3 regions of the Rhizobium sp. 22-785-1 genome follow, and region 1 is predicted to be linked to each of the others. Evidence: riboswitches for the same ligand, from Rfam matches in the RefSeq annotation. Region 1 holds a riboswitch; each other region holds the start of a gene.
The links. Region 1 has a riboswitch for cobalamin ahead of ACQZ5M_RS19160 (ABC transporter substrate-binding protein). Riboswitches for the same ligand answer to the same signal wherever they lie in the genome.
Positions count from the first base shown of each region.

Region 1 (6,647 bases):
CCAACACTGACGACATGCGCGACAGTCCTGCGATTGCCGTCATCCAGACGCTGCAGGATGCAGGCGCGAAAGTGACGGCCTACGACCCGGAAGGTATGGCGAACGCCAAGCCTCTGATCGACGGCATCGATTATGCGCAAGGCCCATACGAAGCGGCACAGGATGCCGAGGCACTGGTGATCGTCACCGAATGGAACCAGTTTCGCGCACTCGACATGGCGCGGTTGAAGAACATCATGAAAAGCCCGATCCTTATAGACCTGCGCAATATCTACCGCGCCGACGAAGTGATGGCGCACGGCTTTTCCTATTCGAGCATAGGACGCTCGCAAGCATAATGGAAGGTCCTACGTCAGCATGCGTTATCTGATCACCGGCACGGCCGGTTTCATCGGCTTTCATCTTGCAAAGAGATTGCTGGATCATGGGCATTTCGTGGTCGGCTTCGATGGCATGACGAAGTATTACGACGTGGCGCTCAAGGAAAAAAGGCACGCGATCCTCGCTCGCTCGAACGGCTTCAAGGCTTCCATCGGCATGTTGGAAGATACCGACGCGTTGAACCGTGCAGCCGATCTTGCCGAACCGGAAGTGATCATCCACCTCGCCGCGCAGGCAGGCGTGCGTTACAGCATCGACTGCCCCAAGGATTATGTAAACTCGAACCTTATCGGCTCCTGGAATATTCTGGAGCTGGCAAAAAATCTCCAGCCGAAGCATCTGATGCTCGCCTCCACCTCCTCCATCTACGGATCGAACGAGAAGGTGCCCTTTGCCGAGAGCGACAAAGCCGACGAGCCGATGACGATCTATGCTGCGACCAAAAAGTCCATGGAGTTGATGGCGCATAGCTACGCGCATCTACACAAGGTGCCGACAACGGCCTTCCGCTTTTTCACCGTCTACGGCCCCTTCGGTCGTCCGGACATGGCACTCTTCAAGTTCGTCGATGCGATCCTCAAAGGCCAGCCGATCGATATTTACGGCGAAGGCAAGATGAGCCGTGACTTCACCTATATCGACGATCTGGTCGAAGGGATCATCCGCCTCAGCCACATTGCGCCTGCGGAAGATAACCGCGTTTCCGACGAGGGCGTGACCGATACCTTGTCGAAACACGCACCCTTTCGTGTCGTCAACATCGGCGGTGGACAACCTGTGGAACTGATGCGTTTCGTCGAAACTGTCGAGACGATTCTTGGCCAAAAGGCCATCCGCAACATGCTGCCGATGCAGCAGGGTGATGTACCGCGCACCTATGCGTCGCCCGACCTCCTGCGCGCGCTGACGGGCTATTCTCCGGAAACGCCCGTCGAAACGGGCGTCCAGCATTTCGTCGATTGGTATCGCAGTTTTCGCGTTGGAGCGGCTTAAGCCTCCGTCTGCTCGCCATCACGACCCTGCAAAAGACCGACAACAGCCGCGCAGTTCGTGTCGCTTGTGTCCAGCAACTGCACCGGCGATGTCCAGCCAAAGGTAAAGCCGACCACGGTGGCGACCGCCCAGGCCGGGTCTTCACCGGCCCGGTTCAGCAGTTTCGGGCCTTGGCTCGCAACACATTGCTGCGATTGCTGGATGATCTCGGTCGAGGCATTTGCACGTTCGAGTTGTTCGCGCATCTCCGCTTGAAGCGGATCTACGACGAAAAGCGTAATGAACCATGCGGCGATATCGGAAAGCATAAGCAAGCCTCTGAAGCCTCGGCGTCGTGTCGGAAACGGTCCGACATCGTGAAAGCGCCGAGACTCTCACCAGAGGGGCCCGGACCAGCGGGTTACCCAATATGTAGGATGACGCCATCCTCCTTCAAGAATAGCAGATCAAAAAAGCGTAGGTTTACGTCGCTAGAAGCGATGGCGCACGATACCGGATGTGACATCCATCCGCACCATTAAGCTCGACATCGACCAGGACTCCGAAGACATCGAGGATGAGAGCCGGCGTCAGCACATGGCAGGGTTTTCCCATCGCGACAAGCGTCCCCGCCTTCAGCACTGCTACCCTGTCGCAGAACATCGCCGCGTGATTAAGATCATGCAAAGCGGCTGCAACCGTCAGCTTCTGTTTGCGCACGAGATGTAGGAGCGCGATCTGATGGCCGATGTCGAGGTGGTTTGTCGGCTCGTCTAAAAGCAGGATCTTCGGCTCCTGGGCCAAGGCTCGGGCGATATGCAGGCGTTGCCGCTCTCCCCCGGAAAGCGTGTGCCACATGCGCTTGCCAAAGCCCTCCATATCCACGTCCCGGAGCGCCCTATCGACGATGTCATCATCGTGACGAGACCATGGAGACAAAGCACCCTTGTGCGGAATGCGACCAAGCTCCACGGCCTGGCGGGCGTTGATGCGTTCCTGTGTTTCAGCCTGCTGCTCGACTAGAGCGATCCGGCGCGCCACATCTCGACGCTGGAGGAGGGCCATCGACATGCCATCCAGTAAGACGTCGCCGGAACGCGGTTTTCTCAGGCCAGAGAGCATCGCCATGAGGCTGGTCTTGCCCGAACCGTTTGGGCCGACAATGCCGAGGAACTCGCCGGCATGAAGATCAAGACTGATATCCTCGACGATCTCCACGCCGCCGATCGACCAGCTCAAATTACGCGCCGAAAGCATTATGCGAGCCTCCTGCGTTGAGAAAGGATCAGCGCAAAGGCTGGAGCGCCGAACAGGGCGGTGATTACGCCGATCGGCAGGACCTGTCCTGCAATGATGGTGCGCGAGACAATGTCGGCAGCGATCATGAAGATAGCACCGATCAACGCGGAAGCCGGAAGCAGACGACCGTGGCGAACACCGACGACCAGACGCGCCGCATGGGGTATGACAAGACCGATGAAGCCAATCGAGCCGACGATGCTGACCATTACGGCCGTCATCAAGGCAGACGTGCCTGTTAAGACGACATAGACGCGGCGCACGGGGATGCCGAGGGAGCCAGCCGATTCCGCTCCAAAGGTAAAGGCGTCCAATGCCCGCGCATGCCAGAGGCAGACGACAAGCCCGAAGATGGCGATGGGAAGAGCAAGCGAGACATCCGCCCAGCGAACGCCGGAAAGGTTGCCGAGCAGCCAGAACATGATTCCGCGAGCCTGTTCGGCATTCGCGGCCTTGGTGACGATGAAGGAGGTCAGCGCGTTGAAAAGTTGCGACCCGGCGACGCCGGCCAGGATGATTGCGCTGTTACCGCGCCCTGCCCTCAGCGCCAGGAGGCTCACAAGCGCGAATGCGACGAGCGCTCCGAGAAAAGCACCGAGCGGCATGGTGAGCAAGCCTGCACCAAAGCCGAGTATCGCAACACCGACGGCGCCTGTCGATGCCCCGGCGGAGATACCAAGAATGTATGGATCCGCCAGAGGATTGCGCAGGAGCGATTGCAGCACGACGCCCGAAACGGAAAGAGCTGCCCCACAACAGGCGGCGACCACGGCGCGGCTCAGGCGATAGTTCCAGATGATCCCTTCATCGATCGCATCCAATGGATAGCCAGCGTGCCAAATACGATTGGCCACCGCCTTGGCGACAACCTCCATCGGCATGGAGGTTTCGCCGATTGAGGCTCCGAGCCACAGCGCCACCAGAAGACACGCAGCTGCAATGATGGCAGCGCGGACATACAGCAAGGGACCGGGCATCCGTTTACTTCGCCAAGCCGAGTTGACCGATCTGGTCAGCCAGCACCTCAATCCCTTCGATCGTGCGGATCGTCGGGTTCATCGCCTGAGCGTCCATGACGACGATACGGTTATCCTTCACGGACGGCATGAGGCTCGTGACAGGATCTTGCTTCAGGAACTTCTCTTTTACGGCAATGTCGTCTGCCGGGTAGCGGCGGCGGTCCATGCTCGCGGCAACGATGATGGTCGGATTGGACTTGGCAATGGTCTCCCAGCCAACAGTTGGCCATTCTTCCTGGCTCTCGATGACATTTCTGATGCCAAGCGCCGACATGATATAGCCAGGCGCACCGTTCTTGCCCGCGACGTAGGGATCGATATCGCCTTCGGCGCTGGAGAACCAGAATACAGCAGATACCTTTCCGTTGGTGGAAACGATCTTCTTGCGCGCGGTCTCTTCGCGGTTTTTCAGCTCGGCAATCAGTGCGTCGCCGCGATCCTTAACGTTGAAGATCTGCGAAAGCTCTCCGATTTCCTGGTAGATCTGCTCCATGGTGAAGACCGAGTGCCTGACGCCATCTCCGCCGCCAGCATTATCCTTGCCCGTGCAATCTGCAGGCGAGACGTAGACCGGAATGCCCAGTTCTTCGAACTGTTCGGGTTTGCCGACAACGCCCTCGGGGCCGACATGCCATTGGAACTGCGCGGTAACGAGATCGGGCTTCTTGCCAAGAACGCTTTCGAAACTCGGATCGTTATCGGCCAGACGCTCCACCTTGTCATTTGCCTCCTCATAGCCCTTGATCACCGGGCCAACCCAGACGGCAGTGCCGACAACCTTGTCTGCCAGTCCCAGACGATAGAGTATCTCCGTCGAACTCTGCCCTAAAGACACCGTGCGCTTGGGAGCATGGGTGAAGGTGACGTCCCTGCCGCAATTTTTCAACGTCAGTGGATAGCTGGTTTCCGCAGCCTCCGTTGCATTCGGCAAAAGAGATACAGCGGCAAGAACTGCGCCAAGAAATGCGCCTGTGAAATGAAGTGTCATGGTCCGATGGTCCCCGAAATCGTTGACGCTGCCCACACGCAAACGCCGTTATTGAGTGAAACACTCATTCGCCAACCACAGCCGTGGGACGATCGGAAACCGGGAAATAGACAGACGGATGTAAGCGCTGTTTGGCGCAGATAACAATCATGGCGTTTCCTCTCCAGGGCATCCCCGCCCGTGACTTTGGAATGAACAGACGACGGCAGGTCTCCTGGCTCACGGATGATCGTCTTGCCTGCCTTCCCACGATGAGATCGCAGTGGCCTGACGCAGGTGAATGCGCCACGAGTGCTCGACAATCCGCTTACAGTTGCGGGGGCAGCCACGGCATTGGAGACATCTCCGCACCGCGTTCCCTATTATTCCTCGCAATCTCTCGCTTGGAACCGTCGCAGGCAGATAGAACTATTTCCAGATATCCGTCAAGCGAATGTATGTAATATTATTACGTTTTAGTGCGATGGGATTTTGTTCACTGGAAATACAAAATGGCCGGAAACGGGTTTCCGGCCATCGAAGCGCTTCAAGTAAATGTCGCTGTTTATGGCAGCGTATAGGCGATGACATAGTCGCCGGGCTTGGTACCAACCGACCCATGACCGCCGGCAACCATGACGACATATTGCTTGCCGTCCTCAAGAGCGTAGGTCATGGGCGTAGCTTGCCCACCTGCCGGCAGCCGTGCCTCCCAAAGCTGCTTGCCGCTGGTTAGATCATAGGCACGCAGATAATTGTCGACGGCCGCACCGAGGAAAGCTACGCCGCCCTTGGTGATCATCGGGCCGCCGATACCCGGCACGCCGACCTTGAATGGAAGCGGCAGCGGCGTCATGTCGTAGACGGTGCCGTTCTTGTGCTTGTAGGCGATCTTGCCGGTTCTGAGATCCGCACCGGCGACGTAGCCCCATGGCGGAGCCTGACAGGGTATACCGATCGGGCTCAAGAATGGACCCATCAAGACCGCGTAGGGCGCGCCGTCATTGCGGTTCAGCCCCTGCTCGCTGCCTTTCTCATCCTGAGCCTTGGGCGGGACTTGATCGTGCGGAACGAGCTGTGAGGTGAAGGCTAGATAGGTCGGCATCCCGAACATGATCTGTCGCTCGGGATCGACAGCGACGCTACCCCAGTTAAAGGTACCAAAATTACCTGGATAGATGAGCGAGCCCTTCAGCGATGGCGGCGTGTAGCGACCTTCATAATTCAGCTCATGGAACTTGATGCGGCAGGCGAGCTGGTCGAACAGCGACACACCCCACATGTTCTTTTCTTGTAATGGCTCCGGCTTGAAAGAGAGCGCCGAAGTAGGCTGCGTCGGTGAGGAGAAATCTTCCGGGATCGCACCGCCAGGTGCCGGCTCTTCGGTCACCGGCAAGATCGGCTCGCCGGTGCGCCGGTCCAACACATAGATATCGCCCTGCTTCGTCGGTCCGACCAGCGCTGGGACGGACTGCCCATCGGGCTTTGTGATGTCGAGCAGGACTGGCTGCGCTGGCACATCCATGTCCCATAGATCATGATGCACCGTCTGACGGACCCAGCGGTCCTGTCCAGTGTTCACATCAAGGGCCACGATAGAGGACGAGTACTTTTCTACACTCTCGCTCCGACCCATTCCGAGCTGGTCAGGAACCTGATTTCCCAGAGGGATGTAGACGAGCCCAAGCGCTTCATCGACGCTGAATACGGACCAGCTGTTGGGAGAGTTGGTCGTATAGGTCTGACCCGGCGGAAGCGGTTGGGTCTGGGTAGGGTTTCCGGAGTCCCAATTCCAAAGCAACTCGCCGCTGTTGACGTCGAACGCACGAATGACGCCGGACTGCTCTTTGGTCGAATAGTTATCGTTGACCGCACCACCGATGATGATCTTGTTACCTGCAATAGCCGGCGGCGAAGTTGAATAGTAATAGCCGGCCGGATCGTACTTCATGCCAGCTTCGAGATGTAGAACACCATTGTCTGCGAAGGACGTGCAAATCTTGCCGCTT
Region 1 is NZ_JBNWDI010000011.1:28,999-35,645, forward strand. It holds gene ACQZ5M_RS19135 (UDP-glucose dehydrogenase family protein) at 1-338, shown strand, start outside; gene ACQZ5M_RS19140 (NAD-dependent epimerase) at 358-1,374, shown strand; gene ACQZ5M_RS19145 (hypothetical protein) at 1,371-1,682, opposite strand; gene ACQZ5M_RS19150 (ABC transporter ATP-binding protein) at 1,837-2,613, opposite strand; gene ACQZ5M_RS19155 (FecCD family ABC transporter permease) at 2,610-3,629, opposite strand; gene ACQZ5M_RS19160 (ABC transporter substrate-binding protein) at 3,634-4,659, opposite strand; cobalamin riboswitch at 4,847-5,068, opposite strand; gene ACQZ5M_RS19165 (glucose/quinate/shikimate family membrane-bound PQQ-dependent dehydrogenase) at 5,204-6,647, opposite strand, start outside.

Region 2 (6,647 bases), on a different contig from region 1:
TCCAATCAGCGTGTTGTTCCAGGCAAGCAGACGCTTCAGTAACGCTGGCATCGTCTCCCAGTCGCTCATGGCGCGGTAGTAGCTCTCGGGATCATCGAAGGGATCGGTGAGACGCTCATCCGCATGGTGCTGAAGATGCGTCCGCTTGTAGCTGCGGTAGGGGTAAAACACCCCGAGCGGAGCGAAGACCAGCGCCTCGTTCACCTTGGCACTCCTCGTCGGATGCCCGTGCAGAACCTCATGTTGAAGCGAAGAGTGAAGCGCGACCGCCACGCCCATCAGCACGAGCGCGACGATGGGATAGGCCGGATAAATACTATAGCCGGCCATCCCCCACAGGCCGTAGCATGCAAGAAGTAGAGCGACTGTCGGCCACTCTATTCTAGGCGCCCTTGTTCGGCGTTGATGGATTCCTTGGTGTTGCCTATCGAATGACGTGTCGCTCATCATATCCCCTGATGCTTTGCCCCGGGACAGAGTTTCACCGAGCCACAACGCGCACAATGAGAGTTTGGTGACCGACCGTTGATTTTGATAACAGAAACTATACAATGTTGATAATAGTAAACATTGAGGTTGATTATGGACAAACGCGCTCTGGCGGAGCTCTTTCGTCTACGCTTGCTGGAGCTGGTCACGCGGTCCGGTGACAGCCATTCGGCTTTTGCGGCCGGGATCGGCATCGACCGCTCGGCGCTATCACAGCTTTTGTCGGGTGATTCGGCGCGTCTACCGCGCGTAGAAACTCTTCTCAACATTGCCGAACGCCACGCCGTATCGCTCGATTGGCTGCTCGGCATCTCGCACGATCCAGGCCTGACGGGGGAACTGCGCCCGAGCTTCGAGATCGAGGAAGGCGGTGAGGACTATACCGACACGCTGCTGATGAAATGGCATGCCGAGGCGACTGGGTCGAAGATCCGCTACGTGCCGGCCCGCATCCCGGACCTTCTACGCACCCCGCAAATCATCGCCTTCGAAGCCGAAAGCGCGCACCAAAGTGTGAAAGCGCAAGCGAGCGAATCCGCCTTCCGGCTGGACTACAACCGCCAGCCGGGCACGGATATGGAAGTCTGCATGCCCTGCGAAACACTAGAAGCTTTTGCCCAGGGGCGTGGCATGTGGAGTGGGCTGAAGAAGGAGGTCAGAGCAACACAGTTGCAATACATGTCCAACCTCATCGACGAACTTTACCCTTCATTCCGCCTATTCCTGTTCAACGAAAAGGAAAAATTCTCGGTCCCCTACACGATCTTCGGATCGCAACGCGCGGCTATCTTCGTGGGCGGCATGTATCTCGTTCTCAATAACGCCGACTCCATACGTAAAATGCAACGCCACTTCGATGAGCTAATCCGATACACTCGCGTGCACGCACATCAAAGCGCTGATCATGTAAAATCGCTTGAGGTTCTTTGAACACGGAGAACACGTGAACTTACAGTGTCTCCGCTTTGAACTGAGCCGAACCCACGACCCCTCCTTTGCATTACGTTCGATCACTGAATAGTCAGCTTCTACATAAGCTCAGAAATCCCAGTCTTCATCTTCCGTCGCCACCGCTTTGCCGATCACATAGGACGAGCCGGACCCGGAGAAGAAGTCATGGTTTTCGTCGGCGTTCGGTGAAAGCGCCGCAAGGATCGCCGGATTGACCTTGCAGGCCTCAGCCGGAAACAGGGCTTCATAGCCGAGGTTCATCAGCGCCTTGTTAGCGTTGTAGTGTAGGAATTGTTTGACGTCTTCCGTCAAGCCGACGCCATCATAGAGAGCTTCGGTGTACTTTGCGTCGTTGTCGTAGAGTTCGAGCAGGAGATCGAAGGCGAAGTCCTTGATGTCCTGGCGCTTCTGTTCCGGCAGACGTTCCACCGCACGCTGGAACTTGTAGCCGATGTAATATCCGTGCACAGCCTCGTCGCGGATTATGAGACGGATCATGTCGGCGGTGTTGGTGAGTTTGGCGCGGCTTGACCAGTACATCGGAAGATAGAAGCCGGAGTAGAACAGGAAGCTTTCGAGGAAAACGGAGGCAACCTTCTTCTTCAACGTATCGCCGCTGTCATATTCGCGCATGATGAGCGCCGATTTCCGTTGCAGGAATTCGTTTTCCTCCGACCAGCGATAGGCGTCGTCCACATCCTGCGTCGAGCAAAGAGTGGAAAAGATCGAGGAGTATGAACGTGCGTGCACCGCCTCCATGAAGGAGATATTGGACAGCACCGCTTCCTCATGTGGCGTTGCGGCATCTGCCATCAGCTTGACCGAGCCGACACCGTTCTGGATCGTGTCCAGAAGGGTCAACCCTGTGAAGACGCGGATGGTGAGTTGCTGCTCTTCCGGCTTGAGCGTTCCCCAGGATGGGATGTCGTTGGAGAGCGGCACCTTTTCCGGCAGCCAGAAATTTCCTGTCAAACGGTTCCAGACCTCCAGGTCCTTGTCGTCTTCGATGCGATTCCAGTTGATGGCGCGAACGCGGCTGGCGGGCTTTACGGCGATGTTCATTAGTTGATCTTTCGAAGCGTTCTTGTTCACAGCGCGCATGACACGCAACCCTGCACTTCCGTGCCTTCCAGAGCCATCTGACGCAGGCGAATGTAGTAGATGGTCTTGATACCCTTCTTCCACGCGTAGATTTGCGCCCGGTTGATGTCGCGGGTGGTGGCCGTGTCGCGGAAGAACAGCGTCAGCGACAGACCCTGATCGACATGCTGGGTGGCCGCCGCATAGGTATCGATGATCTTCTCAGGACCGATTTCGTAGGCATCCTGATAGTACTCGAGATTGTCGTCGCTCATGAAGGCGGCGGGGTAATAAACGCGCCCGATCTTTCCCTCCTTGCGGATTTCGATCTTTGACACGATAGGGTGGATCGAAGATGTCGAGTGATTGATGTAGGAGATCGAACCGGTTGGTGGCACGGCCTGCAGGTTCTGGTTATAGAGGCCAGAGGTCATGACGGCCTGCTTCAGCGCAAGCCAGTCCGCCTGTGTGGGGATTGCGATGCCTGCCGTCACGAACAGCTCGCGAACCCGCTCTGTCGCGGGCAGCCATTCCTGCTCAGTGTATTTGTCGAAGTATTCCCCAGAGGCATATTTCGACTTCTCGAAGCCCTTGAAGCTGACGCCTCGCTCGGCGGCAATCCGGTTCGAGGCGCGGATGGCGTGGTAGGTCACCGTGTAGAAATAGATATTGGTGAAATCGATGCCTTCCTCCGAACCATAGAAGATGCGCTCACGGGCGAGATAGCCATGCAGGTTCATCTGGCCAAGGCCAATGGCGTGGCTGTCGTCATTGCCATTTTCGACCGATGGCACGGAAGAGATATGGCTCATGTCCGACACGGCCGTCAGCGCCCGGATCGATGTCTCGATGGTCTTGCCGAAATCGGAGCTGTCCATCGTTGCAGCAATGTTCAGCGAGCCAAGATTGCAGGAAATATCCTTGCCCATGACCTTATAGGAAAGGTCGTCATGGTATTCGCTGGCGTCGCTGACCTGAAGAATTTCCGAGCAGAGATTGCTCATGGAAACGCGTCCTGCAATCGGGTTCGCCCGGTTCACCGTGTCCTCGAACATGATATAGGGATAACCGCTCTCGAACTGTATCTCGGCGATCACCTGGAAGAAATCGCGTGCCTTGATCTTCTTTTTCTTGATCCTGGAATCCGCGACCATCTCCCGATACTTCTCGGTAACGGATATTTCGGTGAAGGGGATGCCATAGACGCGTTCGATGTCATATGGCGAGAACAGGTACATATCCTCGTTGTTCTTGGCCAGTTCGAAAGTGATGTCTGGCACCACGACACCGAGCGACAGGGTCTTGATCCTGATCTTCTCGTCGGCATTCTCCCGCTTGGTATCGAGGAAGCGCATGATATCGGGATGGTGGGCGTTGAGGTAAACCGCACCAGCACCCTGACGCGCACCAAGCTGGTTGGCGTAGGAGAAGCTGTCCTCGAGCAGCTTCATCACGGGAATGATGCCTGACGACTGGTTCTCGATCTGCTTGATCGGCGCACCCGCCTCACGGATGTTGGTCAGGCAAAGTGCGACACCGCCACCGCGCTTGGAAAGCTGAAGCGCGGAGTTAATGCCGCGGGCAATCGACTCCATGTTGTCTTCAACGCGCAGCAGGAAACACGAAACGAGTTCGCCCCGCTGTTTCTTTCCGGCATTGAGAAATGTCGGCGTTGCGGGCTGGAAACGCCCGGAGATGATCTCGTCCATCAGCGACTGGGCGAGCGTTTCGCTTCCCTGGGCCAGCGTCAGGGCAACCAGGCAAACGCGGTCTTCGTAGCGCTCCAGATAGCGTTTGCCGTCGAAGGTCTTCAGCGTGTAGCTGGTGTAATATTTGAACGCGCCGAGAAAGGTCGGAAACCGGAACTTTCGGGCATAGGCAGCGTCGAACAAATCTCGCACGAAATTGAAGGAATATTGGTCCAGAACCTCGCGCTCGTAATAGCCTTCGGTGACGAGGTAATCGAGTTTCTCCCGCAGATTATGGAAGAACACCGTGTTCTGGTTGACGTGCTGCAGGAAATATTGCTTCGCAGCTAGTCTGTCCTTATCGAGCTGGATTTTTCCTTGTTCGTCATAGAGGTTAAGCATCGCGTTGAGGGCATGGAAATCCAGTTCGGATTCCGATGTCTTCAAAGGCTTTTCGAAAGTGGTCGCGTCCAAAATCGTTCCAATCCGTGTTTGACGTTCGCGACGTCTTCCTCAGTGCCTATAAGCTCGAACCTGTAAAGGTAAGGCACGCTGCATTTCTGGGAGATGACATCGCCGGCGATCCCGTAGGTCGCCCCGAAATTGCTGTTGCCCGCGGCGATCACGCCGCGAATGTTTGCCCGGTTCTCCGCATCGTTGAGGAAGCGGATCACCTGTTTTGGAACGGCCCCTTTTCCACCTTCGCCACTGTAGGTTGGAAGGATCAGGACATAGGGGGCTTCGACCCGAAGGCCCTCGGAAGGACTAAGCGGAATCCGCCGCGCAATCATCCCCAATTTCCCGACGAAGCGATGAGTGTTTTCCGACCGGCTGGAGAAATAGACGATCTGTCCCATTGCTCCGGCTCAGGCCGCAAGCGTGCTGATCATATCCGGGCGGAAGCCCGCCCAATGCGTCTCGCCAGCCACCACAACTGGAACCTGACGATACCCCAGCCCCTGAACCAGATCGTAGGCATTGGTGTCTTCGGAAACATCCACGACGGTGTAGTCGATGCCCTGACGATCGAGCGCGCGGGTAGTGGCTGTGCACTGCACGCAGGCTGGCTTGCTGTAAACGGTAACGGTCATGATGATCCTCGTGAGATTTGAGTAGACGTGCGATATCGATCGGGCGTGGTGAATGCCCATTCAGGAACTCGGAAATTAGGGCAGCCGAAATCGGCGGCAGGCGTTACCGCCCGCTATTCACGCGGATACTGACTAGAATGATGCGACATTGACTTCACCCCGAAGTGGTTGATGCGGGGGATCAAGGAAGCGGCACGCGCAGGATCATCCCGCACGCAAGCGCGACCTTCGGACACCCCGCCCGTGGACGTATTCGTTTGAGGCAGGTCTCCTGGCTCACGGGTCATCGCATCCATCTCGCCTTCCCGACACCTTTCGGCTCAGTGGCAGTTTGAGAAGGATGCTCGCCGCTTACAGTTGCGGGGGCAGCTCCGGCATTGCTCCGTCCAGAAAGGACATCACGCACCGTATTCCCGTCTTAGCTTCCGACGCGAATCGGAAGAACCTCGAACACTAGATATGGTATACGGCGTGAAAAAATCGTCAACGGTTATGACTCTGTAACGGAAGGTTGACTGTGGATAAGCGTGGCTCGATCATAAAACATGAGGTCGTCTGCTTCTGAAGCGGCTAGCTTGACAGCGGACAGACCTTTCACGATGTAATTTTTCTCCCACTACATCGCTGTGGCCGTTTATCGTAAGACTGCTTGCCGCATTGCCCCTTAACGAAAACATAGCTACCCGTTTCGTGGGGAGCATCCAGGATGACGAGAGCGATAGGCAGATTCGGTCTTCTGCTGCGCATCATGTGCGCGATTGCCTTCGTATGCGTTGGGTTTGCGCACAAGCCGTTTCTCCAAACACCGCAAATAACTGGTGACCTCGCCCAGTACACGCTACCGGATAGAACCCTACCGGTGTATTGTCTTCCAACGGACGACGGACACAGCAAGACCGATCACGGGCTAGGCTTAGGTTGTGAGCTTGCCGCCTGACGGCCATTTCTCTAGTCCCTACGCCGACCGATATACATGGTTCTCCAATCCTGCGGGAACTCGTGTTCGAGGCGGCGGCTCCCTCCGTGTCCACTTACCGGCAGCTTTTCCCGCCCAATTCGTCTCGACGAGGGCCGCCGTCCAGCGTCTGAGCCGTAGAGCTGCCGCATCGTCCCGCGATGACGGTCTTCTTCGTTTTGTACGCTTGGAACCGTGGCCTGTAGAATCGTTCGGCTTCCGAGCGGTACGCATTCGGACGGAATCTCATGCTTTCCTCATCTTTAAACGACACCCAGTCTGCGGCGTACTCTGACCTACCCTGCGGGAAGCCGGGCGGCTTCAGGACCAGTACTTCCACCCTGACTCCAAGACGCCATCTTTTTCTGCAATCCATGCGGCGCAATGCCTTCA
Region 2 is NZ_JBNWDI010000006.1:265,399-272,045, forward strand. It holds gene ACQZ5M_RS14505 (fatty acid desaturase) at 1-330, opposite strand, end outside; gene ACQZ5M_RS14510 (helix-turn-helix domain-containing protein) at 583-1,419, shown strand; gene nrdF (class 1b ribonucleoside-diphosphate reductase subunit beta) at 1,528-2,502, opposite strand; gene nrdE (class 1b ribonucleoside-diphosphate reductase subunit alpha) at 2,529-4,682, opposite strand; gene nrdI (class Ib ribonucleoside-diphosphate reductase assembly flavoprotein NrdI) at 4,652-5,065, opposite strand; gene nrdH (glutaredoxin-like protein NrdH) at 5,075-5,299, opposite strand; cobalamin riboswitch at 5,544-5,763, opposite strand.
Region 2: another riboswitch for cobalamin. It lies ahead of nrdH (glutaredoxin-like protein NrdH); the one in region 1 lies ahead of ACQZ5M_RS19160 (ABC transporter substrate-binding protein).

Region 3 (6,647 bases), on a different contig from region 1:
TTCGTAATTCAGCGCCGAGCGCTGCCCGCCAAGCCGTTGCAGCCAGGCGCTACGCTGTCCGTCATCGGAAAACAGACCATGGACATAGGTGCCGAAAACGCGGCCATCGGCGGATATCGCGCCATCCACATGGTTGCCGATGGTGTAGAAGGGCCGTTCGCAATCGACACCTTTGGTCACACCCACATGCATTTCGTAGCCGGAGAACGCCTCGCCGTCGAAGCTTCGCCCTTCGACCGAGACCAGCCGCTTGTCTCCGGTCAGCACCGTCTCGACGTTTAAAAGCCCCAGCCCTTCCACGGTCGATGGCGGCCCTTCGATGCCGTCCGGGTCCGATAGGGTCGCTCCAAGCATCTGGTATCCTCCACAGAGGCCCAGAATCATTCCGCCGCGGCGAAGATGCGCCTTGATGTCTATATCGAACCCGGCCTGCTTCAGGACGGCTAGATCGGCAATCGTCGCTTTCGATCCGCACAGCAAAATAAGGGCGCAATCGCCAGGAATGGCGGTTCCGGGACGCACGCGGATCAGTTCGACATCCGGCTCCATATCCAGCGGGTCGAGATCGTCGAAATTGGAGATGTGCGGCAGGATCGGCACTGCGATGCGGATCTTCGCGCCCGGTTTCGTTTGGGCTTCGCCAGTCAGTCCCAGCGCATCTTCGGCGGGCAGGCGTGCGGCGTCGGCAAAGTGCGGCAGAAGGCCGATGGACGTCCAGCCGGTGTGGTCTGCGATAATATGCATCCCCTCATCGAAGAGCGAGGGATCGCCGCGAAAACGATTGACGATGAAGCCTTCGATCATCCTCGCGTCGTCTGCATCCACCACCGTCTTCGTGCCGACGAGACTGGCGATCACCCCGCCTCGGTCGATATCACCGATCAATATCACCGGAACATTGGCGGCGCGGGCAAAACCCATATTGGCAATGTCATTGGCACGCAGATTGACTTCCGATGCGCTGCCGGCACCTTCGACCAAAACCAGATCGGCATTGGCCTTCAGATGCTCGAAGCTTTCCAGCACGTGCAGCATCAGCCTTGCTTTCATGTGCTGGTACTCTGCCGCCTTGGCGTTGCCGAGGATCTTGCCCTGTACCACCACCTGCGCGCCGGTTTCGCTCTGGGGCTTCAAAAGAACCGGGTTCATGTGCACCGAGAGCGGAACATTTGCCGCCCGCGCCTGCAAGGCCTGCGCCCGACCGATCTCGCCGCCATCCGCAGTCACCGCGGCATTGTTGGACATATTTTGCGGCTTGAAGGGCAGGACCGAAAGTCCGCGACGGGTAAAGGCACGCGCCAGACCCGCCACCATCAGCGACTTGCCGACATCCGAGCCGGTTCCCTGAAACATGATGGATCTGGCGACCATGGATCAGAACTCGATGCCGGATTGGGCTTTGACGCCCGCCTTGAAGTGATGCTTCACCAGTGTCATCTCCGTCACCATGTCTGCTGCCTCGATCAGCGGCGGCTTGGCATTGCGCCCGGTCACGATGATGTGCAGATCGGGACGGCGGCTCTGCAAGGTGGCGACAACGTCCGCCAGATCCAGATAATCGTAGCGAAGCGCGATATTCAATTCGTCCAGAACCAGAAGACCGATCGTCTCATCCGCCATCAGGAGCTTTGCCTCCTCCCAGGCCTTGGTTGCCGCGGCGATATCGCGTTTCAGGTCCTGAGTGTCCCACGTGAAACCCTCGCCCATGGTGCGCCATTCCACCCGGTCACCAAAAAGCGTCAGCGCCTGCTGTTCACCGGTCGACCACGCGCCCTTGATGAACTGGACGATACCAACGCGTCGGCCCGTGCCGAGCATGCGCAGCGCAAGGCCGAAGGCTGCGGTGGACTTGCCCTTGCCGGGGCCGGTATTGACCATCAATAGACCCTTCTCGATGGTCTTCTCGGCTACTTCCGCATCCTGCACGCTCTTGCGGTTCACCATCTTCTCGCGGTGGCGGGCGGCGTCACTGTCGCTGATCTCGCGTGTCATGATGTCCACGTCCTTCCGAGCCTGTTTTGGAAGCGGCGACTATAGTCAAAACGCCCTTCTCGGCAATGGCACCGAGAGCATCGCTCAAGAATCCGCGCATTGACCGCAAGCCAGCTTGCCCGTAAAGGTAAGGCACTGACGGTCTTTTTCCGGCAACGGGAAAAGCTAAGAGGGAACACGGTTCCGCCCGCTTCTCGGGTCAATCCGTGGCTGCCCCCGCAACTGTAAGCGGCAAGCCCGCACCGTAAAGCCACTGGATTTCGATCCGGGAAGGCGGTGCAAGGGCGCCTATTCAAGCCGCAAGCCAGGAGACCTGCCGTTTCAGAAAAAAACGTCTGCCGGGCGGGGTGCTCCGGTCAGTCGGTTGCGCCGAATATCGGTTTGCGCTGTCTCGCATTCCGTCTTCGGCACCGCACCCCTTGCATGTTTTAACGGCGGAAGCGGGCTCGGTTTGGATATTACAGCGACATCGTCTCGGACGGAAGGATCGACCGAAAAGCAGAAAGCTTCCGGTCTTGTTGTCTATGTCTGCCGCAGTTGCCGTAGTGAGGCAGAACCGAATGCCGAGCCGCGCCTCGGCGCGCTGCTGGCAGAGGCTGCGATCGCGCTTGGTGCGGAAGCCGATATCGAGGTACGCAGCGTCAACTGCCTTGCCAATTGCAAGCGTGGTGCCAGTGCCGCGATGCGCAGTGCCGATGGCTGGTCTTACGTCTTCGGCGGGCTGACGCCCGATCATGCCGATGATCTGATCACCGGCGCGCGCCTGCTTGAAAGTTCCACCGACGGCCTGATGCCTTGGCGCGGGCGTCCGGACAGCTTGAAGCGCGGCATGGTCGCGCGCATCCCCCCTTTGAATTTCCTCGAGGAGACATCATGACCACGCTAGAGCGCGTTCCCTGCACCATCGTCACCGGCTTTCTGGGCGCCGGCAAAACCACGCTGCTGCGCGGCCTTCTGGAAAAGCTCGATGGCAAGCGTCTGGCGATTATCGTCAATGAGTTCGGCGATGTCGGCATCGATGGGGACATCCTCAAGGGCTGCGGCATCGAAAGCTGCCCGGAAGAAAACATTGTCGAGCTTGCCAATGGCTGCATCTGCTGCACAGTCGCGGATGATTTTCAGCCGGCCATCGAGGAGATCTTGAGCCGCCAGCCGCGGGTCGAGCATATCCTGATCGAGACCTCCGGTCTTGCGCTGCCCAAGCCACTGGTCCAGGCCTTCCAATGGCCGGCGATCAAGAGTCGCGTCACCGTCGACGCGGTCGTTGCCGTTGCCGATGGTGCGGCACTTGCCGAAGGCATGGTGTCGCATGACATGGACGCGCTCGCCGCCCAGCGCGCCAATGACGAAGCGCTCGACCATGACGATCCGGTCGAGGAAGTCTTCGAAGATCAGATCGCCTGCGCCGACCTGATCGTGCTGACCAAGGCCGATCTTCTCGATGCCGAAGGTCTGGAGCGTGCCAAGGCGCATATCGGCGAGCATCTGCCAAAGGCCGCCAAGATCGTCGTTGCTTCCCACGGCCAGATCGATCCTGCCGTGCTGATCGGGCTTGGGCTGGCAGTCGAAAACGATATCGAAAACCGCCATACCCATCATGATGAGGAAGAGGACCACGATCACGACGAATTCGACAGCTTCGTGGTCGAACTCGGTGCGGTGTCCGATCCGGAGGCCTTGGCAGAACGTATCGCCCAGACCGCGGCGTCTGAGAACGTTCTGCGCATCAAGGGTTTCGTCGAAGTCTCGTCCAAGCCCATGCGCCTTCAGGTTCAGGCCGTCGGCGCGCGCGTCAATCACTATTTCGACCGCCCCTGGGCCGCAGGCGAAGTACGCCGTTCGGCGCTCGTCGTGATCGGTGAAAAGGGCCTCAACCGCGAGAAGATCGAACAGATGCTGGCGGCCTGACGCGTCATGCATATCCTCGCCACCACATCATCGTCTCTGGACGACCTGATCGAGCCGGTTGATCTCAACCAGCCGCAGGCGGATGTGGTGGTGTTGTCGTTCTCCTCAAGCGACCTTGCCGGTTTGCAGCGGGCATGGCCGGAGGGCTCCGGCGTCTCACTCAGCGTCGCCAATCTGTCCGAGCTTCGCCATCCCATGTCGGTCGATCTCTGGATCGAAAAGACTGCGGAGCATGCCAAGCTGATCCTTATCCGGTTTCTGGGTGGCGCGGATCGCTGGCGCTACGGCGTTGATCAGCTGGCAATGATGGCGCGCCGGCGCGGCATCAAGCTCGTGCTTCTGCCAGGCGAATGCAGCGAGCGCGATGAAAAGCTCGAAGCGCAATCGACGGTCGATCAGGGCCAGCTTGGCTCCGTCCTCTCCTTCTTCCGGCAAGGCGGGCAGCAGAACATGCGTCGTCTTTGCGAAGGCCTCACCGCTTTTGCCAAGGAAGGCGTCTGGCCGGATGTCGAGCCGGAGCCGCTGCCGAAATCCGGCTTCTATATCCCAGACCTTGGCGTGGTCGATCTTGCTCAAGCGCTCTCCGCTTTTCCGCCAGAAGCTCCAAAGCTGCCCATTCTCTTTTACCGTTCCATGCTTCTGGCAGCCGATGCCGCGCCCATCGATGTGCTGTTTGAGGCGCTGAAGGACCGTGGCTTTGCCCCCCTGCCGATTTTCGTCAGTGGCTTGAAGGATGGTGAGGCGATTCTGTTTCTGGAAGACACGCTGGCACCGCTGAAGCCTGCGGCCATCATCGCCGCAACGGCCTTCGCCAGTCAGACGGATGAGAACGGCAAAAGCCTGTTCGACCGGCTTGGCGTGCCGGTTTTCCAGGTCATCATGGCCACGACGCGGCGCGATGCCTGGGCTGAGAACATGCGCGGCCTCAACCCATCGGATCTTGCCATGCATGTGGTCCTGCCGGAACTGGATGGCCGGATTCTGGCCGGTGCCATCTCCTTCAAGCAGTCCGATCCTTCAGGGCGCCAAGGACTGCTCAATGCGCCAGAGCCGGATCGTGTGGCCCAGGTCGTGGACCGAATCGCTGCCCATCTGCGGTTGACGCAGACGCCGGTGGCGGAGAGGCGTCTCGTTATCCTCATGCCGGACTATCCGGGTGCTGCACCCGGTCGCACCGGATATGCAGTCGGTCTCGATGTGCCGCAAAGTGTTTTGGAGATGCTGCGCGACCTACGTGATGCGGGCTATGCGGTTGGCGATATTCCGGAAACGGCAAGAGCGTTGCTGGATAGGATCGAGGCGGAGAGCGCCAGTCTTCCGATATCTCGCTACCAGCACTTTCTGGACGGTCTCCCGCTTGCCGCCTGCACCTCTATCGTATCCGCCTGGGGTGACGCGGCTGACGACGAGGCCGTTATCGATAGGTCATTCCGCTTCCGTGCCGCCCGTTTTGGCTCCGTCATCGTCGCGCTTGCTCCGGATCGTGGACGGCAGGCGGACAGGCGGGTGGATTATCACGATCCGGCCTTGCCGCCGCGTCATGCGCTGGGCGCCTTCGGCGCGTGGATGCAGGAGGATTTCGACGCCCATGCCATCATCCATGTCGGCGCGCATGGCACGCTGGAATGGCTGCCCGGGAAAACGGTCGCATTGTCGGAAGCCTGTTTCCCGGAGATCGTCACCGGATCGCTGCCGGTCATCTATCCCTTCATCGTTTCCAATCCGGGTGAGGCTGCCGTTGCCAAACGGCGCATTGCCGCCCTCACCATCGGGCATATTCCCCCCGTTCTGGTGTCCGCCGGTCTTTCACCGGAGCAGGCTGCACTCGAACAGCTGGTCGATGAATATGCCCAGGCCGATGGGCTCGATCGCCGCCGCCGCGATCGTCTGGCCAAGCTGATTGTCGAAAAGGCCTTCGAGACGGGGCTTGCCGCCGATGCCGGTATCGGTGTGGAGGAGGATGCGGATTCGGCGCTGATGCGGATCGATGCGTTTTTGTGCGATCTGAAGGATTTCGCCATTAAGGACGGCCAGCATGTCTTCGGGCGCTGCGCGGATGATGAGCCGGATTCTCTGAGGCGCGAGAGTGCGATCCGCGAGAAGGCAGCGCTGCTCGCCGCCCTGGACGGCTACCACATTTTGCCCGGCCCTTCCGGCGCGCCAGCCCGAGGACGGCTGGACGTCCTGCCGACAGGGCGCAATCTTTACGCTGCCGACCCGCGCACCATGCCAACGCCGACCGCCTTCGAGTTGGGCAAGGCCGCAGGCGAAGAGGTGCTGCGCCACTATTTGCAAAGCCATGGCGACTGGCCGCGCCATCTGGTCTTGGATCTCTGGGGCTCTGCGTCTTTGCGCAATGGCGGCGAAGATGTCGGACAGGCGCTGCATCTGATGGGCGCGCGTCCGATCTACGATCAGGCGACCGGCCGGGTGAACGGCATCGAGGTTCTGCCACCGGCCGCGCTCGGGCGCCCGCGTGTGGATGTGACCTTCCGCATTTCCGGCCTATTTCGCGATATGTTTCCGGCTCTCATCGCGCTTCTCGATGCGGCGGCAAGGGCGATTGCGGCGCGGGAAGAGTCCCCAGGCGACAATCCGCTCGCTGAGGAGACAGCCTCTCTTGGTCATGTGCCGGCACGCATCTTCGGGTCGGCCCCTGGCACCTATGGCGCGGGTATCGAAGACGCGATTGCGCGTGGGGACTGGGACGAGCGCGAGGCGCTGGGCCAAGCCTATCTGGATGCCGC
Region 3 is NZ_JBNWDI010000005.1:283,401-290,047, reverse strand. It holds gene ACQZ5M_RS12870 (cobyric acid synthase) at 1-1,371, opposite strand, end outside; gene cobO (cob(I)yrinic acid a,c-diamide adenosyltransferase) at 1,375-1,992, opposite strand; cobalamin riboswitch at 2,115-2,327, shown strand; gene ACQZ5M_RS12860 (DUF1636 domain-containing protein) at 2,444-2,869, shown strand; gene cobW (cobalamin biosynthesis protein CobW) at 2,863-3,900, shown strand; gene cobN (cobaltochelatase subunit CobN) at 3,907-6,647, shown strand, end outside.
Region 3: another riboswitch for cobalamin. It lies ahead of ACQZ5M_RS12860 (DUF1636 domain-containing protein); the one in region 1 lies ahead of ACQZ5M_RS19160 (ABC transporter substrate-binding protein).